Regions from separate parts of the Clostridium sp. Marseille-QA1073 genome, predicted to be linked through region 1. Evidence: riboswitches for the same ligand, from Rfam matches in the RefSeq annotation. Region 1 holds a riboswitch; each other region holds the start of a gene.
What was found. A riboswitch is a leader RNA that binds a small molecule or an ion and turns the genes downstream of it on or off. The one in region 1 is predicted to bind thiamine pyrophosphate.
Positions count from the first base shown of each region.

Region 1 (8,623 bases):
GATTATTCATATATGATATAGGATTCGGAAATAAAATAACTAAATTCATCCATGAGTAGTTATTTTTTAAGACTCCTAGCACATATATAACAAAAAAGGCTCCTTAAGAAAATCTTAAGGAGCACCATTACTCTTTTTTATATTCACACGCCATTGTGTAAAATTTATTTACTTTTAACAATTCTGATTTTATTACTTTGTTCTAAAAATGTCAATATACATATACTATATTATATCCCATAAAAGTATAATATATTTAATATATTGTCTCTATTTTAAAGAAATATTAAAATAAGTATTTTTATAACTAATTATGTTAATATATTTAAATTTAAATATGTTTAAATTGCGTAAAATAAATATCCTTTATAAAAAATATAATTTATTAAGAGGTCGATATTATGATTATTAATTTTGCTCATAGAGGAGCTAGTATGTATTATCCTGAAAATACAATGGTTGCCTTTGAAAAGGCTATAGAAATGGGCTGCACTGGAATAGAAACAGATGTTCAAATGACAAAAGATGGTGTACTTGTACTTATACATGATGAGTATTTAGATAGAACTACTAATGGTATAGGTCTTGTAAAAAATTATACCTATAATGAGCTTAGAAAGCTTGATGCTGGGAGTTTTAAGGATAGAGCATTTTCTAAATGTAAAATTCCTTCTGTAGAAGAGCTTATAGAATGTACAAAAATAAAGATATTAAAATTAATTTTGAAATTAAAAACTCTATAATATTCTATAGGAATATAGAAGAAAAACTGCTTTTCCATATAATGAAAGAAAGTATAGAGAATAAGATAATTTTATCTAGTTTTAATCATGATTCAATGAATAAATGTAAAAAACTTAATAGTAATATTCCCACTGGATTATTATTTGAGAAAAAAATTAAAGATGTAGATGAATATTTATATCCAATTAAGCCTAACGCTCTCCACCTACCATATAAAAGTTTAAGGAAAGAGTTAATTGAAAAAGCTCATAAAAATAACTTAGAAATTAATATTTATACAGTAGATGATGTTAACTATATGAGGAAACTTATAGATATGAAAGTAGATGGAATTATTACAAACTGTCCAGATTTATTAAAGGAAGTTTTGATTGAATACTAATTTTCCATAATTCTATAAAATTTATATTCTAGAGTTTACTGTTTTGTTTCATATTAAATGTAAAATAAATTTACTTAGATTACTTATATACTATGTATATATATTGTAAGAAAAAGGCTTCATAGAAGCCCTTTTCTTATTTTTCTATTATTCTCTTAGTTTTTTCATAAATTTCTTCTGGTTTTACATCTATTCTATTTACTTTAGTTTTTATAGCTGCTCTTGCCACATATTCAGCTACCTTAGGTGCTATTCTCAAATCAAATGGTTCTGGAATAACATAATCTTCATTTAACTCTTCATCAGTAATAATTTCAGCTATGGCTCTAGCTGCAGCTATTTTCATTTCGTCATTTATTTCTGAAGCTCTAACATCTAAAGCTCCTCTAAATATTCCTGGAAAAGCTAGTACATTATTAACTTGGTTTGGAAAGTCTGATCTACCAGTACAAACAACCTTAGCTCCTGCTTCTTTTGCAATGTTAGGTAATATTTCTGGATTAGGATTCGCCATTGCCATAACTATAGCATCTTTGTTCATAGATTTAACCATTTCACTAGTAACACAGTTAGCTACAGATACTCCTAAGAATACATCTTTACCTTTTAAAACTTCTTCTAAAGTTCCTTGTTCTTTATCCTTATTAGATATTTTAGCCATCTCTTCTTTATATTTATTCATTTTTACCGTGCGGCCTTCGTATATAGCTCCTTGAGTATCGCAAAGTATTACATCTTTTACATTCAATCTTATAAGTAATTTTGCTATGGCTATTCCTGCTGCACCTGCACCATTAATAACTACTTTTATATCTTCCATTTTCTTATTAGCTAATTTTACTGCATTAAATAAGCAAGCTAATGAAACTACTGCTGTACCATGTTGATCATCATGGAATATTGGAATATTGCATATTTTTTTAAGCTCTTCTTCTATTTCAAAGCATTCTGGAGCTTTTATGTCTTCTAGGTTAACGCCTCCAAATGAGCTTTCCATTAATTTAACAGTTTCTATTATCTTTTTGCTATCCTTTGTGTCAAGACATATAGGAAAAGCATCTACTCCTGCAAAAGCTTTAAATAATACTGATTTTCCTTCCATAACTGGTAGTCCTGCTGCTGCCCCTATATCTCCAAGACCTAATACCGCAGTACCATTAGTTACTACAGCTACCCAATTTCCTTTTGATGTATAATCATAAACCTTATCATAATCTTTGCTTATTTCCATACAAGGCTCTGCTACTCCTGGTGTATACGCTAGTGTCATATCTTCTTTATTATTTACCGGTACCTTACAGTGAAGTGCAATTTTCCCTTGAAAATCTTTATGAAACTTTAATGCTGTCTCTTTTAAGTTCATAGTAAATCCTCCATTATAAAAATAATTTCTAATTTTACTAGTTTACACTACTGTATAAACTAAATAATATCTATCTTTATAATATATATTATTGAATACAAATACAACTTGTAAGACAGAATTATATGTTAAATTTAATTTTAATTTCCTTTTTATAATATTTATCTAATTATTATAAGCAGCTGTTCAAAATCAAAAAGTCTATAAATTAAAGCATCTTTTTAATAAAATATATTAATTACACTTTATAAACTTTTTGGTTTGTATATAATTTCTCCTCTGAAAAATTATATACTTGGTCTAAAAATTTTATTTTAAAAGTTCCGCTGCCTTCGATTCCTTTTTTTATCTCTCTTTCAGCTAATTCACCACAAATTCCTAGTAATGTTACTGCTATTAGGGTTGATATTAAATGCTCTTTAGTTACGGAAACTAATGTTGCAATTACAGCTCCCATCATACATCCCATGGCAGTGACCTTACTCATAATGCTATGTCCATTTTCTACTATATAACATATATCTTTATAGCATATAATATCTATCTTTCCAGTTATGCATATTACTGAATTTAATTTATAGCTTAAAGCTTCAGCTAAAGCTTTTCCTTCTTTTATATAATCAATACCCTCTTCATTTTCCTCACTATCTACCCCTTTAGAATTGGTTTTAAGTCCACATAAGGCTTTGATTTCTGAAAGATTTCCTTTAATTACAGAAAAGTTGATTTCCTTTAATAGTTTTTCAATAGAACTCTTTCTAAAGTTGGATGCAGCTATTCCTACAGGATCTAATACTACAGGTATATTTAAACTATTAGCCTTTTTCCCTGCCAATATCATAGATTTTAGTGTATCTTTTGTTAACATACCTATATTTATAAGAAGTGCTGAAGACTGAGATACTATTTCTTCTACTTCTTCTGCATCTTCACTCATTATTGGAGAAGCTCCTAAGGCCAAAGTTATATTTGCGCAATCATTACAACTTACATAGTTAGTTATTTGATGTATTAATGGCTTTTTATCTTTTATAAGCCCCAAAATAGTACCTCCCTTTTCAAGTACATCTTCTATATGTTTATACTCACTCAAATTTTGTTCCCCCTTATTCTAAACAATTATTTAAAATTAACAATTATAAAACTTTATGAGAATTATCTTTAATTATCAATTGATATCCTTAAACTCTAAACTTACCCTACAATTATAGATATTTAACCTTATATAAGATTAAATAGTTTTCATAACTTTAGTTTTCTCAAATACCATAATTAAAAGATAAGCAATTACACTTCCTACTACTGTACTTACACCAAAAGGTATTATAAAAGCAAAGGCACCTACTGATTTTCCCATAATTAATTTAGCTATAGGAAAGGACATCAATGATCCTAGTATTCCTGTTCCTATTACTTCTCCTATTACTGCCATGAAATTTTTCTTTGTTTTTTTATAAAAATAACCTGCTAAAGTTGCCCCTACCATACTGCCAGAAAAAGCAAGTAAGGTCCCTGTGCCAAAAATATTTCTAAGTAGTGATATACAAAAGGCTATAGCTGCTCCATTTACAGGTCCCAACGCTATTGCAGATACAACATTTATAGCATGTTGTACAGGAAAACACTTTGCAACGCCCATAGGAATATAAATAGATGACCCTAATACGCCTATAGCAATAAACATAGCAGATAATACTATTTTTTTAGTTTTCATAAAGATTCCCCCTTTTAAATTTATTGTGCATAGCTAATGATGCAATTTAAGATAATTCTCAAATTTACTGAATATTTTAAAATTAAAAAAGCACAAATCCAGTTTTGGATTTGTGCTTATGTTTACAGCATAAATATAGGATAAATTTAAATATCCCAAACACACTTCCTACGCTGGTATTATCCAGTTCAGGTTAAGGGTCTAAAAGTACACACTTTTACTCTCAGCCAGTTTTACTAGCTCCCCTGTGCAAATATTTTCTTTATAGTTTAATATTAACATCTTGTTTCTGTATATTCAACTTATTTATTTAATACATCTTAGAGTAATTTATATAGCTCTCTATCTTCTCTTTCCATTCTTTTTTCTATTTTATCAAAAACCTCTTTTGTATTAATAATAAATTTATCTTTATTATTAATTATCTTACTCCTAGTATTAAATTGATTTTTATAATTATTAAATATACTAAGTATATCTCCCATCTCATCAATGTAACACTTAGCTATATTTTTAATTTTTTCATTTTCATTTTTTAATAAGTTTGGATATAGGAATTTATCTTCACTCTCTAAGTGAATTCTTAGCTTTCCTGATAGTAAATTTATATTTTTTGCAATTTCACTGCATTCCACTTCTAAATCTTTATTTATAAGCTTCTTTATATTATAAATCATCTCTAAGATTTCAATATGTTGTCTAGTTAAATTATTAATATTAGCCATAAAAGTACCCCCAAAGTAAAATTCTTATTTTAACATAATTCTATTACTTTTAGGCAAATATTTCTGTAACATTTATTACACTTTGTAAATTTTATTAAATAAAGGAATTTATTAAAAATTATATGGCTTACAAATTATTTCTTTAATTTTTGTATCTAGTATAGCTGAACCATGTGCTGGAGTTAATATTATTGCCGTATCTGCACCTTTCCCTGAGCCACCTATAGAAATTATATCTTCTCCATATGGTATAGTCCCTCCATCTAGTGCCATTGTAGCTACTTCTACTGCCACTTTAACACCTTGTCCAAACATACGTAAACTATAAGCCATAACCTCTACAGGAGAAATTCCTCCAAATTTTGTTGAAAGAGCTCTTTCAGCACCAGACAATACGTGAGTACTTGTATATACCTTAAATCCACAGCTCTTTAATTCTTCCATTCTTTCCTCACTTATTTCTTGAATACCAGCTTCTCTAAAACCATTAACATGAGTAACAACTACTACATTTAATCCACTATCTTTTAATAGTAAAGCAGTATCTCCTGCACTAGAAGCCACAACTATATTTTTAATTCCTCTTTCCTTTGCAGTTTTAACTGCAAGTTCAATTGTTTTTATAGTATTCTCTCTTCCTGCTTTTTCAAAATACATAATCATTCTCCTTTTATTATTTAATATTAAAATTCCTGTTATAGATAAGTTCCATAGTTTCTTCTAAAATCCTTTTATTCATTAAATAAAGCTATTTAAATGCATTAAAATAAAAATATAATTCTCCAAATAATATTAAGTATTAATCTTTATAATTTTTAATATTTCTCCTTTTTCATTTAATTTAACGCAGGTTAAAACTCCCTCTTTATACCCAGCTCCTGTATCAATATTCAAAGAATTCTCTTCCTCATTATAAATAGGTTCCCTATTTTCACAGGGAGTATGTCCAATTATTTGTAATTTATTTATATTTTTTATTTTCCCTCTGTTCCATAGAACCCCATGGGGGTCTGTTTCATCAAAGCAATTTAAAGTAATTTCAGATAGGCCTGCATGACTTATAAATATATTCTCATTTTCCCAATATAAAGGTAAAGTTAAAAACCAATTTACATCTTCAATTGGATTTTTATTTTCACTTTTATATTGCTCTAAAGTTTCATATCCACACTGCCTTAACCAATTTTCATTAGGTTCATTTAAGAAATGATATATAATTTCAAATTCATGATTTCCTTCTAAAAATACCACATTACTAGGAAACTATTCTTTTAATTCTCTACAATATTCCACAGTTTTAGGTGAAAAACTTCCCCTATCAATTAAATCTCCAACTTGAATAAATAACTCATCCTTACTATTCCAATGTTCTTCAATAAGTTTTTTAAGCTCTAAATAACATCCATGAACATCACCTATAACAAATAAATTCATATTTCCTCCACATTAAATTAAAATCTTAATAACTTTAATTATCTTTTCCAATCATGCATTTATTTTATCATTTTTAACTGTAAACATGATATATTATCTTTTCTATATAAAATTAAAGATATTTCTTATCTATCTAAGAAATATCTTTAATTTACATAATAAAAATCCACCATTCTTAATTTTAAGGGTTTATACTATTTTTATAGAAAATTTATTTTTTAAGATATATTTTAGCCTATCACCTAGGATATCTATATTTTAAATATCTACTTTAAAATATGATTAAATTTTATTTAACCACATTATTTCTGCCTCTTTTTTTAGCTTCATATAGATTTCGGTCTGCTAAAGCAATTATTTCTTCACTAGTCAATTGCTCTTTAAACATAGTGAATATACCAAAGGAAGCAAAGATTTCTATTTTCTTATCTTCAATTTGAATTATCTTTTCCTCAATTTTCACTCTCATTCTTTCTGCAATACTATAGGCAGAATTATTACTTGTATTATTAAGGCATATTAAAAATTCATCTCCACCGTATCTTGCAATCCAGTCTATATCGCCTCTAATACAACCTAATAAAATGTTAGCAATTTCTTTTATTACAAAATCACCAACAATATGTCCAAAAGTATCGTTAATTTCTTTAAACTTATCAATATCTGCTATTAATACTGACAAAGGTTTTCCCTCAATAACACTTTTTATAATATCAGCAGGTAATCTTTCGCTGATATATCTTCTGTTAAATATATTAGTTAAGTCATCTTTAACAACCATATTATTCATATCAACTAAAGAGTTTTTTAAGCTACGTCCACTTTCATATTCTCCACTACCTACCATCATAGTGTTTGTAACATCTTTAAATAACTCTAAAACAATTTTATGCTGCTGAATTTCTGTGGGTATAGCTGTAACCATAAAAAGCTTTTCAGCTGTATTTTCTAGTTTCATAAAGGTATCATTTTCTATATAAGCTCTCATTGCAATACAATTATCACAAATCTTCTGACTACTCCAATATTTATAGCAAATTTCGTTAGTTTCTTTAATACTACTTTCTTTATAATCCATTACATTTTTCTTTACAGGATCAATAATTCTTATACTATCATATATAGTTTTAAAAAAATCTAACTTTTCCTTTAATACTTCAATTGTTATAGGTTCTTTCATTAAAACTAAGCATCCCTTCTAAAATTAGTTTATGCTTCATAAAATCCATAAATTTAACTTATGTAAGAATGTAACTACTTATACATTTAATCTTTTGTATTAATACAATATTTTATATTCCATCATAATCTATGGACTAATTTTAACATCTTATAAAAATTTTAGTCAACAAGCAATCTATATTAATTTTTATATAAAGTGCGTATCTCTTATTGAATAGCTTAATCTATATACTTGTATAGTAGACACTTAAAAATTACAATACTCTCCCTTTCATGGAAATCTAATTTTATTTTATGAAAAAATCCACCATTTTTACTGGTGGATTCTTATGTTAACTTATTAAATAATTAATTTCTTCTGAAAATGTTAATTCTTTAGGCCTCCAAATTCTCTTTAAACTTTCTAGTTCTTTATAGGGTAAATTTAATGCTTTAATAAATTTATAAAAGTCATTATCTAGCCATGGTGGTGTCCATCCTCCTGAACGACATATATGAATTGCATCAATGTTATTTTTCTCATTAAATTTAGGAAAATCTAAGTAATCTATCTCATAATTATTATTTAATTCCTCGAAATCTTCTGGTTTTTCTAAGGTGTAGGGACTATAAAATATATTAGCTTTTTTAATAATATTATTTTTAAATAATATTCCTAGCCAATTAGCACAGTTAAGTTCAAAACGTAAAGAAGCTAAACCACCATACCCCAAATCACTGTGAGCATCAAATAAAAAAACTTCATCACAATCATAATATTTTGATATGTCATAAGAATACTTATGAGAGTCAGAAACAAAAACCCTTATATCCTCTGAAAAATTAAACTTATTTCTTATCTCATCCCAAAAATTCAAAGCATCTTTACTTACCTTTATTTCCTCTTCTAAATTAACTCCCTTTATACCTTCTTCTATATATCTTCTATACCAAGCAGAAAGAAGTCCTCTTTGGTTTTCAATATAGGAGCCACACCACTGAGGTATAATTTTTACAAAATAGTCCCAATCAACACTTAAAATAGCCCTATTCATAAAATCAACTCCTTTTTCTATACTAGTTATTAAAATAATGTATAT
Region 1 is NZ_JBSVQM010000017.1:69,385-78,007, forward strand. Features, by position in the region: gene ACY1IQ_RS14810 (glycerophosphodiester phosphodiesterase family protein) at 402-743, shown strand; gene ACY1IQ_RS14815 (glycerophosphodiester phosphodiesterase) at 692-1,126, shown strand; gene ACY1IQ_RS14820 (NAD(P)-dependent malic enzyme) at 1,263-2,489, opposite strand; gene thiM (hydroxyethylthiazole kinase) at 2,728-3,582, opposite strand; gene thiW (energy coupling factor transporter S component ThiW) at 3,721-4,203, opposite strand; TPP riboswitch at 4,352-4,460, opposite strand; gene ACY1IQ_RS14835 (hemerythrin domain-containing protein) at 4,524-4,928, opposite strand; gene ACY1IQ_RS14840 (pyruvate kinase alpha/beta domain-containing protein) at 5,040-5,585, opposite strand; partial or broken gene ACY1IQ_RS14845 (metallophosphoesterase family protein) at 5,721-6,362, opposite strand; gene ACY1IQ_RS14850 (GGDEF domain-containing protein) at 6,652-7,542, opposite strand; gene ACY1IQ_RS14855 (arginase) at 7,877-8,578, opposite strand.

Region 2 (8,623 bases), on a different contig from region 1:
TAGAATTAGAAAAAGAAAACATAGAATTAGAGATTGTTCATGTAGGAAACAAGCTAATACAAGGATGTCTAGCATGTAATGGATGCGGTAGGAACAAAAATGAAAAATGTGTTATTAAAAATGATGAAGTTAATGAGTGGATTCAGAAAATGAAGGATGCAGATGGAATTATTTTGGCATCTCCTGTATACTACTCCGCTATAGCAGGAACTATGAAAGCATTTTTAGACCGTGCATTTTATGTAGCCTCTGCAAATGGAGGAATGTTTAGACATAAAGTGGGCACTAGTGTAGTTGCTGTAAGAAGATCTGGAGGGGTTCCAGTATTTAATCAATTAAATAATTATATTAACTATTCAGAGATGGTAATGCCTACATCAAATTATTGGAATGTAGTTTATGGTACAGTTCCAGGGGAAGCAACTCAGGATGAAGAAGGAATGCAAATTATGAGAGTTTTAGGCAAAAATATGTCATGGCTTATGAAGGTTATTGAGGCTGGTAAAGAAAATATAGAAGAAAATGAGAAGGAACGTAAAGTATTTACGAACTTTATAAGATAGAATTAGTTTATGAAAGAATGAAGATATATCAAATGATAAATAAATAGATTTTATGTGAGATAAAAATGAAATGTGTAACGAATTGCTACACATTTCATTTTTTATTTGGTTTTATTTTAAGAAGTTAGTAATTTTAGCACTATATTTTATTACTGATAGTACTGTTAGAAAAAAATTTAAAATAGTTGAACTTCTTTACAGTAAGGTTATGTGGTAAAATATTACTATAAATAAAGTCTTAATTATTTTCTACAAGTCATATGTTTACTTATTTAATATTTATAGATAGGATTAATAAAAAATGAATAAACCTAAAGCTAGATTATTTGATATAGGAGATACATAAAAATAATCCTTTAAAAGATAAGAAGGTTATTAGAAAAGCTATCTTAAGGAACTCTACTTTTTCAGAAGAAATTATTAAGGCAGAATTAAGAAGTTATGAATAGATGCTAGTAGATTTGAATTTGTTATATCAACCAGTGAATATGGTTTTAGAAAGCTAGATAAAAGAATTTTTCAATTGGCATTAAAAAAATTAGGTTTGGATAATAATCAGGTATGGTATATAGGAAATAGCTTTAAGTATGATGTAATGCCCAGATAAAAGCTATTTGGTTTAATAAACAAGAGAATATTGTAGATAGGAATAAAAATAATAGAAATTTCTTAGAGGTAAAGAGCTATAAGGAGATAAAAGATTATCTACAAGATATTATAAGTTAGTTTCCAAGGATAATTGTAGACCTACACTACAAAGTTGAATTTAAGCAGCTTGTAAAAGGAAAATTTCGGTGTTTTATGTAAATTAATTTAATAATTTAATATTATATATTGATATAAATTATTTAAGGGTATATAATATTAATTGATAATCAATATCATTTAAATGTATTTATTTGATTATATGCTTAACAGTAGAAGGTAGTAGTTTAATAGAATTACTAAGAGTTTTATAATTACTAAGAATATTAACTTGTTATAAATGATTATTATATTACATTTTGAATTTACTTGGAGGTGACATTTATGAATACATTAAGCCCGGTTGCACTTGCGGCCATAGGAACAGGATTTACTTTCTTAGCAACAGCCTTAGGTGCCGCAATGGTGTTTCTTTTTAGAGGAGAAATAAAGCCAAATTTGCAACGTATATTTTTAGGCTTTGCAGCAGGGGTAATGATAGCAGCATCAGTATGGTCTCTTATTATTCCTTCTATAGAAATGGCAGAAGAACAAGGAATGATTGGTTGGATACCAGCTGCAGGAGGTTTTATTATCGGTGGATTATTTTTACTTTTACTTGATAATTTATTGCCACATCTTCATTTAGATAGCAATCATCCAGAGGGGCTTCCATCATCTTTAAAACGTACCACAATGCTTGTATTTGCAGTAACTCTACACAATATTCCAGAAGGTTTAGCTGTTGGACTTGCTTTTGGACTTGCAGGAAGTGGACATTCTACAGTTAGCATTGCATCGGCATCAGCTCTTGCAATTGGAATGGCACTACAAAACTTCCCAGAAGGGGCAGCTATATCATTGCCACTTAAAAAAGAAGGATTATCAAATACAAAAGCTTTTATATATGGAGCGTTGTCAGGCATAGTGGAACCTATAGCTGGAATTATTGGAGTATTGTTAGTTGGTTCAATTCAAGGAATTATGCCTTGGTTTTTATCCTTTGCAGCAGGTGCTATGATATACGTGGTAGTAGAAGAATTAATACCTGAAGCTCATCTAGGAGAGCATTCGCATTCAGGAACTATAGGAGTAATGGTTGGTTTTCTTATTATGATGGTTCTTGATGTGGCGTTAGGATAGATAGTCTTTTTATAGATAGATAAAAAATAACAGCCTTGATGACTTTTTTGTGCATCAAGGCTGTTATCAATTTAATACTATCTAATGATAATTTTTAAATCAGACTAAGTCTTTTTTCTCTGACTTCATTGCATAGATAATGATTCTAGTAGTGGTATATATATCATTTATTTTTATTTCAACTTCCATGGAAGTACCTCTAAGGATTACGCAAATTATCTTACTTCAATAATTTGTGTTCCTTCTCCACTATAAAATATCGTATTAAGATGTTCTCCTGGCCTAGTTTGTAAAGGGGAACATTTTATACTAACTTTTACAGTATATATTCCAGGTTTTGCATAAGTATGTCTTGGTGAATTACTCTTACTAGTGTTTCCATCACCAAAATCCCATAAATATTTTGTAGTATAGGATGAATTCGAAATTAAGTAAGGTTCATTTCCATTAAAATCTTTAAAATTAGCTTTAAAATCGAAAGTGCTATTTATCAAACCAATAGGTCCAGAAGGTCCTTTAAGTGATTGAATGTCTACTTTTAAAGGTATAACCTCATATGCTGGATATCCTTGAAGAGATACATCTGTTAAATTTTTTGCTGAAACATTGATGAAAGAGCATAGTAAAACAGTTAATACTAGTGTAGTTAATGAAATTATTTTTTTAAAAAAACTCTTTTTGACCATAATAAATTTCCTCCCTTAATATCATTAAATTAAATTCACTAGATAAAATTTATTACTATTAATTCCATTGCATCCCCCTTTAGATAATACATAAAGTATATATTCCATATTTGTTAACAACTGTTACCGATATATTATAATATTGTAAATGAATGGTAAGGAAGAAAAATTAATAGGTATTTTAAATATTTAAAAATACCTAGTCTAAAATTTGTTTTAAATATGAAAAATATTTATTATTAAATGAACTTTTAAAATGTTTAATATGCATAAACATGTTATATATAGAATGCAATACAAGAAAAAATATATTACTTTACTATAATATTACAATTTTTCTTTTAAATTGATGTTATAATTTATATATAAGTAATTATGATATATAGCTTAAAGTTAAAAGGGAGTATATGAAATAGAGGTGGGTTAATGACATATTTAAGAAAACCAGAATGGTTAAAGGTAAAATTACAAAGTGGTAGAAATATCAATAAGGTTAGTTCTTTGCTAAGCCAGTATAAGTTAAATACAGTTTGTGAAGAAGCAGGATGCCCTAATCATGGAGAATGTTATAATAAATGTACAGCAGCATTTATGATTTTAGGTAAAAATTGCACTAGAAATTGTAAGTTTTGTAAGGTTACAAAAGATGCCCCAGAAAAAGTTGATCCGATGGAACCATATAATTTAGCGCAAACTGTAAAGGAAATGAACCTAAAACATGTAGTAATTACTTCAGTTACAAGGGATGATTTACTTGATGGTGGAGCTAATCATTTTGCAAAAACTGTAAAAGAAATAAAAAAGCTAGATAGAAAAGTTACGACAGAGGTGTTAATACCCGATTTTAAAGGCGACATTGAGGCATTGAAAACAGTAGTGAATTCTAATCCTGAAATAATTAATCATAATATTGAAACTGTAAAAAATTTATATAATAAAGTTCGTCCTATGGCAATTTATAAAAGATCTCTAGAGCTTTTACAAAACGTAAAAATGCTAAATCCAAATATTTTAACCAAATCTGGATTTATGGTAGGATTAGGTGAAAGTGAGGAAGAGGTTATAGAATTGATGAAGGATTTAAAGAAAGTAGATTGCGATATATTAACTATAGGACAGTATTTAATGCCATCAAAAGAACATATAGATGTTGTAGAATATATTCATCCTAATACTTTTAAAAAATATGAAACTATCGGTAAAGATTTAGGCTTTAAATTTGTGGCTAGTGGGCCATTAGTAAGAAGTTCCTACTATGCGGCAGAAGTTTTTGAAAGCTTATTAAAAGCTTAGAATATAGAATTATATTGTATTTAAATTAAAGACCCAATGCTCTTTTACGGCACTGGGTTTTCAATTTGATTAGTAATTGCTAACTATTTTTTAGTTATAATATAATCTATATATTGATAAATAAGACATTTCTACAATAATAGGTATATAGTAAAATTTAAGGAGTGAAATATATACATGCTTATTTTTATACTAATATTAATAAATATACCAATTTATAAGGCTATATTTAAGTTAATATTTAATAGTATTGATGATTTAAATGAAAGTATTAGGTATTCCTTTACACCAGATTTCTTTTCACTTTTCCGAGGGGAGTATTTTAAAGATAAAATGGCAGAATTTAAGCTTAGCTGCTTTATAATTTCTTGCATACTTGTAGTTACGGTGGAGTATTTTTTCCTTAGCAAAATAATACAGTGGTTTACGAGCTAATTTATATGCTTTGTTTCTCATAACTATTAATTTATTAGTGAAAAATCTATAATAGAGAAGCTTCTATAGAAACCTATGAGTTTGATTAATACAACTTAAAAATAAAATCATACTTCATATATTGATAATCCTTTTATATGCATATATATAATTGAGGTGATAATATTATGGCACTGATAAATAAAGGTGATAAACTAACTATATCTGCAGGACATTGTACTAAAACAGACTCTGGCGCTGTAGGATATAGGATTGAAGCTGAATTAAATAAATCAATAACCAAAGAATTTGTTAAATTATGCAATAAATACAATTTAACAATATATGATGTGACACCATATGGTGAAGATTTATCTGCAAATGAACGCCTAGTAGTAGAAGTAAATAGAGCTAATAATTATAAATCGAAACTTCATATATGCATGCATCATAACTCCTCTGATGGAAATGGTTATGGTACAGAAGTATATGTGTTTTCCAATTCTGGACTAGCTTCAAGTTATGCTAAAGCAGTAGTTGATGCCATATCTAATTTAGGATTTAGAAATAGAGGAGTAAAAGAAAATAAAAGCTTATACGTTCCTAGAGAAACTAATATGTCTTGTATATTACCAGAAGTTGCATTTGTAGATAATAAAAATGATATGAATTTATGGCAAAAACTTGGGCCCTATACCATAGCTAAAAGTATATTTAAAGCCTTAACTGGTATTGATGATAATAATAAAGAAACTATTCCAGCTATGCCTGTAAAAAATATGGAAGATGATGATTATTCCATCAAAGATAAAATAGCACAAATCACTGCCGATATTTTAAATGTAAGAAGTGGACCTAGTATAAACTATTCAGTAATTGGACAACTAAAAAAGAATGATAAAGTTAAGTTATATAAAAAATCTAATGGTTGGTATTCTATATATTATGGCAATAGTGGAGGATATATAAATAGTAGTTATGCAAAGATTTTATAAGTCTAATATCCATTTAATAGAATTTATAATTTGATTATTTCTAGATATATGTTGCAAAAATATTAAATATTGTTATAATGAAGTTAAAGAATTAAATAACCTTATTGCTAGGGGTGCCTTATGGCTGAGAGGGCAGATTTTGCCTAACCCTTGAACCTGATGTGGTTAATACCACCGTAGGGAAGCAGAGTAAATGCACTTTTATATGTATTTTAAGCTTGCCTTTGGCAAGCTTTTTAATTTTAATAAAAGTACATTAAAAATAATAACCTTTCAACATTTTGTTTTAGGAGGTGATAGTATTTTGTCTATATATAGAATTATTGATGCAAATATAAATAGGGTATCTGAAGGTGTTAGAGTATTAGAGGACCTATGTAGATTCTACTATAATGATGAAATAAAAACTAAAGAACTTAGACAATTAAGACATGATGTAAGAAAAACTTTTGACAGTGATGAACTTATAACTTATAGAGATTCAGTAAATGATATTGGTGCTGCTATATCTTTAAAAACTACTGTAGATAAAAAAGAAACTATTGAAGCATTAATAAAATCTAATTTTAAAAGGATACAAGAAGGACTAAGAACTATTGAGGAATTATTAAAAGTATTAGGCTACTATGAATATGGTAAAAAATATGAGACTTTAAGGTTTAAATCTTATTATCTTGAAAAAACTTATCCAAGTAGAAAGTTTTATTTTAAAGACAATATTTATGCTATTTTAGGAGAAGATTTTTCTAATGGAAGAGATAATATTCAACTAACTAAAGAACTAATTGAAAGTGGTATTAAAATAATTCAATATAGAGAGAAAAATAAAGACAAAGTTTACAAATTAAATCAATGTAAAATTATTAGAGAGTTAACTAAAAAAAATAATGTAACCTTTATTGTAAATGATGATATTGATATTGCATTAGCAGTAAAAGCTGATGGTATACATTTAGGGCAAGAAGATATGGATTCACTAGAAGCAAGAAAAATAGCACCTAATATGATAATTGGACTTTCTACTCATAATAAGAATCAAGCTCTTTTAGCTTTAGAAAAGAAGGTTGATTACATAGGTATAGGCCCAATATTTAATACTACAACTAAAAAAGATGTAGAATATTCAGAAGGGCTAGAATATTTAAAATGGGTGTCAAAAAATATAAAATTACCCTCCGTAACAATAGGTGGCATAAAAGAAGAAAATTTAATGGATGTAATAAGCCATGGAGGCAAATGCTTTGCTATGATTTCTGAACTTATTAGTACAGAAAATATAAAGGCTAAAGTTAATAATATTAGAAAAATAATAAATGGGATAAATGAGGAGGATAACTATGAACTACACAACTCAAATGGATGCTGCTAAAAAGCACATTATAACAAAGGAAATGAAGATTGTTGCAGAAAAGGAAAACATAGATATAGAACAGTTAAGAATTTTAGTTGCAGAGGGTAAAATAGCAATACCTGCAAATAAGAATCATAAGAGCTTGTCACCAGAAGGTGTTGGACAAGGTCTTAGAACGAAAATTAATGTAAATCTAGGTATATCAAAGGATTGTGCTAATATTGAAGCGGAACTTGAAAAAGTCAAAATAGCCTTAGAAATGAAAGCAGAAGCTATAATGGATTTAAGTAATTATGGTAAAACTTATGATTTTAGAAAAAAACTAATAGATATGTCACCTGCAATGATTGGTACTGTTCCAATGTATGATGTAGTGGGATTTTATGATAAAGAACTCAAGGATATAACTGTAGATGAGTTTTTCGATGTAGTTGAAAAACATGCTATGGATGGAGTAGATTTTGTTACTATCCATGCGGGCTTAAATAGAGAGACTATAAATACTTTTAAACGAAATAAAAGACTTACTAACATAGTTTCAAGAGGTGGATCATTACTATTTGCTTGGATGGAATTAAATAATCAGGAAAATCCATTTTATGAGCATTTTGATAGATTACTGGACATTTGTGAAAAATATGATCTAACATTAAGTTTAGGTGATGCTTGCAGACCAGGCTCTATAAATGATGCTACTGATGCCTGTCAAATAAAAGAACTTATGATATTAGGAGAACTTACTTTAAGAGCATGGGAAAGAAATGTACAAGTTATAATTGAAGGACCAGGTCATATGGCTATTAACGAAATAGAAGCTAATATGTTACTTGAGAAAAAACTTTGTCATGGAGCACCTTTCTATGTATTAGGACCATTAGTTACGGATATAGCACCAGGATATGATCACATTACAAGTGCAATTGGTGGGGCTATTGCAGCTACTTATGGAGCAGACTTTTTATGCTATGTAACTCCAGCAGAGCATTTAAGACTTCCAAACTTAGAAGATATGAAAGAGGGGATAATTGCTTCTAAAATAGCCGCTCATGCTGCCGATATAGCTAAAAATGTAAAGGGTGCAAAAGATATAGATTATAAAATGAGCAAAGCAAGACAAGCGTTGGATTGGGAAGAAATGTTTAATTTAGCTATTGACGGAGAAAAACCTAGAAGATATAGACGTGAATCCATGCCTGAACATGAAGATAGTTGCACTATGTGCGGTAAAATGTGCTCAATGAGAAACATGAATAAAATTCTTCAAGGAAAAAATATAAATATTTTAAGAGAAGATGATTAAAAAAACATTTCAAAAGTTAATTTTATAAAATCTAATAAAATATAAAATCAGAAGGTATATAATTTAGATAAATAAATTTAAATTATATACCTTTTTTTAATTTCACGTATCTTATAGATAATTTAAATCTTATTATAAAGAAAAGGTTAATTACCTTATTAAAGAGTATGTTGTATCTATAATTATTTTTTTAC
Region 2 is NZ_JBSVQM010000038.1:14,069-22,691, forward strand. Features, by position in the region: gene ACY1IQ_RS20140 (flavodoxin family protein) at 1-563, shown strand, start outside; gene ACY1IQ_RS20145 (HAD family hydrolase) at 1,009-1,170, shown strand; gene ACY1IQ_RS20150 (ZIP family metal transporter) at 1,593-2,390, shown strand; gene ACY1IQ_RS20155 (PKD domain-containing protein) at 2,606-3,076, opposite strand; gene lipA (lipoyl synthase) at 3,503-4,369, shown strand; gene ACY1IQ_RS20165 (N-acetylmuramoyl-L-alanine amidase) at 4,972-5,778, shown strand; TPP riboswitch at 5,878-5,978, shown strand; gene thiE (thiamine phosphate synthase) at 5,984-7,147, shown strand; gene thiC (phosphomethylpyrimidine synthase ThiC) at 7,116-8,429, shown strand; gene ACY1IQ_RS20180 (PF20097 family protein) at 8,580-8,623, opposite strand, start outside.
Region 2: it holds a riboswitch for thiamine pyrophosphate, as region 1 does, so the genes downstream of both, thiE (thiamine phosphate synthase) here and thiW (energy coupling factor transporter S component ThiW) in region 1, are expected to answer to the same signal.

Region 3 (8,623 bases), on a different contig from region 1:
TTAAGTTTAAACTTTATTATTTAATAAATATGGTAAAATTATAACAATTGAAATTTTTTTATTCAGGAGGAATTTAGATGAAAACAGGGACAGTTAAATGGTTTAACGCTGAAAAGGGATTTGGTTTTCTATCAGTTGAAGGCGAGGAAGATGTATTTGTTCATTTCTCTGCAATTCAACGAGAAGGATACAAAACTTTAGAAGAAGGTGACAAAGTACAATTTGAAGTTGTAGAAGGTTCTAGAGGACCTCAAGCAGCTAATGTTATTAAGTTATAATTTAGCTTATATAATTAAATACTCTTATTTCTTTATAAATAGCTACACCCTTCACATTATTATGAAGGGTGTTTATAACTTAAGTAATATTTAAGAATTAGTTAGTCAGTATACTAATCTAGTTTCATCACACTTAATCATTAAACTTAATGATAACTTGGAGCCTCTAAATCTGTGTGATGCAAAATATAACCTCATCTCTGACTAGTTATTTTTATAGTACTAAACTATTTCTTTATTAAATTTTTTATTCTTATACATCTTTTTATCTGCATTACAAATTATAGTCTTAAAATCATATTTTTCTCCTCCAGCTATTTCAAAGATTCCGTAGCTGAAATCTAAAGTATAGTCTTGTTCTCTATGATTTTTACATATCTCTCTTAAATCTTCCATAATTTCAATTGCCTCATCTTCTCTACACTTATCTAATAATATTAAAAATTCATCTCCGCCTAGCCTACCATATAAATTATTGCTATTGATATGAGACTTTAATGCTTGAGAAAATCTTATCAATAACTCATCACCTATAGTATGTCCATAGTTATCATTAACATATTTAAAATTATTAATATCTATAAAAATTATAGAGCTTCTATAGTTCTTATTATGAAATTCGTTAAGATAATATTCTATTATCTGTTCCAAATAGCCTCTACTATAAAGACAAGTCAGGCTATCATAAGTTGCTTTTTCTCTTAATTCTCCTTGAATTAAATGACTTCTAACTGCTAATCTAAATTCATTTAGTATATATTTTACTGTTCGTATATCTTCACTTGAAAAAGCCTCTTCTATAACAGTACTATCTAAATTTAATATTGCAGTTAAAACTCCATCTAAATATATAGGTGCACTTAAAGTATTGTGTATATTTAAAGATTCCGTTGAAATAAGCATATACTTTTTTGAAGGCTCCATATAAACTTCATTAAATTTTTTAGGATTTTTTATTATTGCAATATCCTTAAAATTATTTATTTCATGAAGGTATATTTCCTCTTTTTTTAATATTATTTTTTTTAAATCATCAGAATATCCATAAAGAGATATAAACTTAAATTCACTTCTATCTTCTGTTATTTTAAGTAAGCTGCCTTTAGACGCCTTAGGTACCAGTTTTATAGCTGTATTTAATATTAAATCATAAACCTCTTTTTCATTTTTAAGTGAAATTATTTTTTCACTAACAGCATATAAAACTTCTTTTCTTTTTTCTCTTTCTCTTAAGCTTTTTTTGTAGCTATATATTATACAACCCTCCATAACACATATTAATATCAGTACCCCAGTCAATGTTACTAGTAAATTATTTGTCAACATATTAACCCCACTTTTTAACATATATGTTTATTCTTAATTATACAGAATAATTGTGAATATTTGCTATAAAAAAGATAAAAATAATATATAAATATCTATTTTTTAGAAAAGTAATTCTAAATTTATATTTATACAAAACTTTCGTAAATCTTCTTATATATCTTCAAACTAAGTCTATTTATTAGTCTAATATAAAATTTATAATACAGTTGAAAGGATGATTTAATGTTTGGCAAAGTAATAGATATGAATAATACGGATGCATTTGTAGAACTTACAGATGGTATAACCATAAATGTATCTGTAAGTAAACTTCCTAATCATATAAAGGTTGGTGATAAAGTAGATATATCTTTTTCTAATTCTTCAACTATGCTAAATAATAAAATAGCAGATTTCTTATAATTTTTATTGTGTTTTCTTTAGTTACATAATATAATGAAATTGTAATAAAAATCTAATAAATTGCTAGGGGTGCCTTATGGCTGAGAGATGGACAATTCATTAACCCTTGTACCTGAACTGGATAATGCCAGCGTAGGAAAGCGTCTATATTAAAATGGAGATTAATATACCTTATGCCTATATTGGCATAAGGTTTTTTATATATTTAGCATTTTATAATATATAGTTATTAAATTTATATTTCTTTAATGTATATTTTTAAAAGCAATTTTATTTTTAATATATCAAGGCATCTTAAATTTATCATTTTCTTTTGGATGTCTAAAGTAAATGGGGGGTGTTCAACTATGTTAAATGCATTACAAGAAAATTTATCAAAAATTTTAAGTAGTAGTACTACAATTTTTACATTAATAGGCGTTCTAATAATAATTATTGCTTTTACAAGAATTAAAAAAATCCAATTTTCTACATCTATGATAACTCAAATTGGTGTAGCCTTAGGTGTGTCCTTAGCACTTAGCCTTATAAAACCATTTAATGCACCTTATGGTGGAAGTGTTACTTTGGGAAGTATGGTTCCAATCATAATTATTTCTTATATTTATGGTCCTGTACTAGGGGTTTTAACTGGATTTTTAAGAGGAGTATTAGATTTTATAATTGGTCCAGCTCAAATACTTCATCCTATACAAATATTATTTGATTATGCACTGCCATTTATGGCAATAGGTCTTTCAGGCTTAATTAAGAGTAATAAATTATTGGGGACAGTTTTTGGTACCTCACTAAGATTCGTATTCCACTTTATTTCCGGCTTTATATTTTGGGCCGCATATGCACCAGAAGGTATGTCTCCTTTAGTATATTCATTCTTATACAATATTTCATATGTATTCTTTGATGGATTAATCTGTGTATTAATATTAGCAGTTCTTCCTCTTGAAAGATTACAAAGAGAACTTAAAAGAGCCTAAAAAGAGCCTAGGGAACTCCCTAGGCTCTTTAATTTAAAAATCATCTGGTTTCTTTTCGTATATTTGTATTTTCCATTCACCTTTTTCATACTTATTAACTGCATAATAGTTAGTTTCATACTCACCAGCATGTCCCTTAAAGGTAATTATCGCTTTATATTTTGTAGAAGTATACCCTTCAGTATTTATATTCACCACTATACCAAAATCTTCCGCATTTTCATCCTTTACTAAAGTTACATCAGACAGCTTATTAAGCCTTTGCTCAAAATTCAATAAATCAGTAGACAAAATAAATTTTGACATCTCTAAATCTGAACTCATATTAATTCCTATTTTAGGATTATCTTCTTTACTCTTCTTATACATGTCTACTGCCTCGTATATTGTATCATAATAAACATTTTGAAAATCTATAGGTTTTCTTATATTCCAGAAATTTTTAATTATATCATTATCAAGTCGTTTTGATACTATATAGTTTTTATCATCATTATAAAAATTTGCACCATCATTTTTGTCTAATCCAGCAATATAATTGAATTTATGAATCTTATCAGGTCCTTCATAAATTTCAAAAATATAATCTGCTTCTAATGGACTTTTTGTATCAACTTCTTTAGCACTTGATAGAATTTTATATATTTCTTGTGCTACCCCAACATCAGTAACAGTAAATTTATAACTTTTATCTCTTGTGCTTTGAATAGTGATTTTAGTTGCTTTTTTTTCTTTCATAAATTCAAAAGCATTGTTATTACTCTTTAGCACACTACAACCAGTAAATATCATTACATTTACTAGAAATATTAATAATACTGTTGCATACTTCTTTAACTTATACACAATTTTCCTCCACACTATAAAATTAATAAAAGAGAAGCGGATGTTGCTTCTCCTTTAATTTTTATATCTTTAATTATAATACTTATATGATATTAAATCAAATATTAATTGATTTTAAAAGTCTTCATTATATTTTCAAATATTATAGGAATATTTTCTTTATAACTTTTATCTTTTATATAGAAACTTGATTTTATTTTATTTCCATTCAAATTTAAAAAATAATCATATGTTCTATAAAAATCATCTTTAGAAAGAGAAATATTATATTGCATTACATAAGCTTCATCTTTCCCTATGTTTGACTTAATTACTTTATAATCATCAATACCTATACCTCTTATATGTTTTTCATTTTCCTTGATTATAGACTGTATGTCCTCATTTTCATCCCAAAGTTCTATATATCCTTTAATTATATTATCATCAGAAATAAAATCACTATGATATTTAATTTTCTCATTACTTACTTTAGTCTCGCTACTAATCCAAGATTCAGGCAATCCATAAGTAATCTCTTCTTCTATTTTATATGTTTTGAAGGATCCTATATTATTTTGTGTCAATGTAGCAATTTTTAGTTTTTCTTCAAAGTAATTTCCAAGACCAATTATTAAAATCATAAGACCAACCATTATGATCGCTAATCCAGTTTTTCTCTTATTTATCGTTAATACCTTCATCAAATTTTCCTCCATAAATTATTATTAATATAATATATGAATGCTAATATTAAATTATTAGAAAAGATTGTAACTTTATTAAATTTTAGCTATATCTTAAGACTTATAAGGTGAATACTTAATTAAAAATTAGAAGAATATTTTGTACAATATAAAAAGCTAATCTCTACCTATTTACATTATAATATACATAAAATATTACAATGAATAGTTTTAAAATGTTAAAAATTTATCTTTTATATATAAAGTAAATGTATTTACTGCTTTACTCAATACTGAAAATTTATTGATGCTAAGCAATAATAAAAAATGAAGGGAAATTTTCCCCTCATTTTATTTTTTTATATTATCTTTTAACTGGTACTACTACTGTAGAATTTTTGAAATCATAGAACATTAACCAATATCCCATTTCAGCATCATTTTTATGTGGCATCCATGCTACAAATCCTGTCTTTCCTCCATATGGCTGATCGGATTCAGATTTTTTGCCAGGTAACGCATATACGATATATTTTAGATTTCCATTAATATCATACTTATGACCTATCATAAAATGTTTATGCTTTGCAATGTAAGGATAATAACAAATCATCGGATAATAAATTACCGTATATTTCTTATAATCATGCATGCAGTACATCTCTTCCATTTTTTCCACTGGTACTTTATACCATGCACAATTTTTAATATCATCATAATTATCCATTTTCTCAAACTCTTTAACTATATCTTTAAAGAATTTAGTCATCATACTCTTAGTATCTTTTTTGTAGCTATCATTTTTCTCGTACATTTTTTCATGCTCTTCATGATTAGGATAACACTCATGTTTCATTTTATGATCATAATCTTTTTTCATATGCTCATAATGCTTTTCCATTTTAGGGCCATATTCTTTATTCATATAATCACAATCTTTTTTCATATAATCATAATATTTATTCATATGATCATAATCCTTTTTCATATGTTCATAGCCTTTTTGCATTTCATGGTTATAATGTTTATTCATATGTTCATAATCTTTCTTCATATAATCGCAATCTTTTTTCATATAATCATATTCTTTCTTCATTTTATGATCATAATCTTTTTTCATATAATTACAATCGTCTTTCATATATTCATATTCTTTTTCCATATAATTACAATCTTTTTTCATTTTATAATCATGAGATTTATTCATATGATCCCAATCTTTCTTCATATGACTACAATCTTCTTTCATATATTCATATTCTTCTTCCATGTAATTACAATCTTTTTTCATTTTATAATCATGAGACTTGTTCATATGATCCCAATCTTTCTTCATATGACTACAATCCTCTTTCATATACTCATATTCTTTTTCCATATAATCACAATCTTTCTTCATTTTATGATCGTGATCTTTTTTCATGTACTCACAATCCTTTTTCATTTTATGATCATTACAATGTTTATGCTCTTTATGATGCTCTTCTTTATCTTTATAATCATCATAATGTTCCTTTTTCTCTTTATGATCATGCTTATCATATTCATGCTCTTTGCATTTATCCATCTTTTCTTCTTTCTTCTCTTTTTTCTTCTCTTCTTTTTTCTTCTCTTCTTTTTTATATTCTTTCTTTTCCTCTTTCTTATGATCATCTTTCTCTTTACAGCCGCAATCAGACTTATGTTTTTTCTTTCTCATTTCTTCATCTAATTCAGAGTTTTCCATATCATTCTTAGCAGTAGCTATATTTTCTTCTATATCACTTTCTACTACATCATTTTTTGCTATATTAATTTCTTCTATATCATTTTTTGCTGTATTATTTTCTTCTAAATTATTTTCTTTTACAGCTTCTATTCGTTGTTCATATTCATCACTTTTTACTATACTACTTTCTTCTATATCATTTTTTGCTGTATTACTTTCTTCTAAATTATTTTCTTTTACAGCTTCTATTCGTTGTTCATATTCATCAAATATAACTTCTCTTGGCATAGGCTTCATATCTTCTTCTGAAACAACCTCATAGTCTTTCCAATCCTTAGATACATCTGAAGTAATAAATCCATGCATTATACATCCAATTTTGTTACCATCCAATTTAACGATAGCTGCTCCTGCTATTTTATCAGCGCTTATACCACTATCTGCTATATTATTCATGTCATATTCATAAGTAACATCGGCTCTGCCATAATCATCTATGTTCATTTTAGCTATTTTTATTATTTTTTTAGTGTCTTTCTTATCGCAAATAAGTACCATATGACAAGGTCCTTTTTGTTTATTTACGTTTTGAACATAATATGACAATTTACATTTATTATTTTTCATTTCTAATTTAGCATAACCTGATGGAGCTTTATCTTGGTCTAAAGAATAACCTTTTTCGTCTTCTTGTAATATAATAAAAAATCTACTATAACTTTTTTTAGGTGTCACTTCACGTTACCTCCATTTAAATTTATACAATATAAATATATGAGAGGGAACTTTAAAAAATGATAAAAACCTATACAAGATAAAGTTTAAACTCCTCCCATTTTGTCTTATAGTAGATTATATTTATACTTATTAAATAATATTCTATTTAATGTTAAAAATATTTAATTCTTAACTAATTATTAATTGTAAAAAACGCCTTTTAATCTTCTTAAAATATTTTTAATCTGATATAAAACGTATTTATAAGCTCTCACTAATTATTTTCCTTCAAATATTTACAAATTGTTTTTGAAAATAAAAAAATCATTTTTACTAACTAAACTTTTAATTAGCAAAAATGATTCTTCAAATTAATTTTTAATTCTTTTTCTCTTCTAATATATTATTACTTAATGTAGCAAACTCTTGTATTGTTAAAGTTTCTCCTCTTCTATTAGGATCTATACCTGATTTTTCAAAAGCTTTTTGCAGTTTTTCTTTATCCATACCTAAATTTTTCATTCCATTCCATAGTGTCTTTCTTCTCATATTAAATGCTTGACGTATTATATTAAAAAATAATTTCTCATCTTCTACCTCTACAGCAGGTTTATTCAATTTATCTAATCTTATAATTATCGAATCAACTTTAGGTGATGGTATAAAGCATGATGGTGGCACTCTTCTTATTATTTTCGTGCTACAATAATATTGAACTAATAATGAAAAAGCTCCATATTCTTTAGTACTATGTTCCGCATCTATTCTTTCCGCAACTTCCTTTTGAATCATTATAGTTAAAGATTTAAAATTATAATCACCATTTAATAGATTAACTATAATAGGAGTCGTCACATAGTATGGAAGATTCGCAACAACTTTTACGCTCTGCTCATCACCTATAAGCTCGTTATAATTTACCTTTAAAGCATCTTTATGTATAAGTTCAAAATTGTCATATTCTTTAAGTTCTTCTTGTAATATAGGTATTAATTTATCATCTAGTTCAATACTAGTTACTTTTTTAGCTTTTTTCAAAAGTTCTTTAGTTAAAGTTCCTACACCTGGTCCTATTTCTATAACATAATCTTCCTCTGAAACCTCTGCTCCATAAACAATATCCTTTAAAACATTATCATCAGTTAAAAAATTTTGCCCTAAACTTTTAGTAAACTTAAATCCATACTTATTTACTATATCTTTAGTTGTTAAGTTTTCCATAATTCATCTCCTTATCTATTTTTTTAAGTGCTTCTACAAACTCTTCTTTAGATATACCATAATTATTTAATCTAGTTACAAATTGAGATGCATTACAATATCCTATCCCTAAAACTCTACCTAAAGCATCTCTTCTTTCTTTAGATTTGCTATCTCCTGTAAGCTTAAAAAAGTACATATCTTGAATATCGAATTCTTTTCTAACTTCTTTCATTTCACACTTAGCATTTTGTAATGCTTTTATTATAGTCTCTGGTGATGCATTCTCAACTCCTATATCTCCATCTTTAGTACCTTCTTTTTGACTTATATATGCATGCTTAACATTTGGTACTCTTTTTGCTATTATCTTTCTTATTTTTTCTCCAGCAAAATCAGGATCTGTGAGTACTATAACCCCTTGTCTTTTTTGTGCCTCTTTTATCTTATTTATTATATTTTGATTTATACCAAATCCACTTACTGCTATAAGTTCTGCAT
Region 3 is NZ_JBSVQM010000011.1:87,584-96,206, reverse strand. Features, by position in the region: gene ACY1IQ_RS11765 (cold-shock protein) at 78-278, shown strand; gene ACY1IQ_RS11760 (GGDEF domain-containing protein) at 501-1,547, opposite strand; gene ACY1IQ_RS11755 (hypothetical protein) at 1,830-2,009, shown strand; TPP riboswitch at 2,065-2,165, shown strand; gene thiT (energy-coupled thiamine transporter ThiT) at 2,357-2,986, shown strand; gene ACY1IQ_RS11745 (hypothetical protein) at 3,020-3,832, opposite strand; gene ACY1IQ_RS11740 (hypothetical protein) at 3,937-4,515, opposite strand; gene ACY1IQ_RS11735 (hypothetical protein) at 4,862-6,940, opposite strand; gene rsmA (16S rRNA (adenine(1518)-N(6)/adenine(1519)-N(6))-dimethyltransferase RsmA) at 7,301-8,143, opposite strand; gene rnmV (ribonuclease M5) at 8,124-8,623, opposite strand, start outside.
Region 3: it holds a riboswitch for thiamine pyrophosphate, as region 1 does, so the genes downstream of both, thiT (energy-coupled thiamine transporter ThiT) here and thiW (energy coupling factor transporter S component ThiW) in region 1, are expected to answer to the same signal.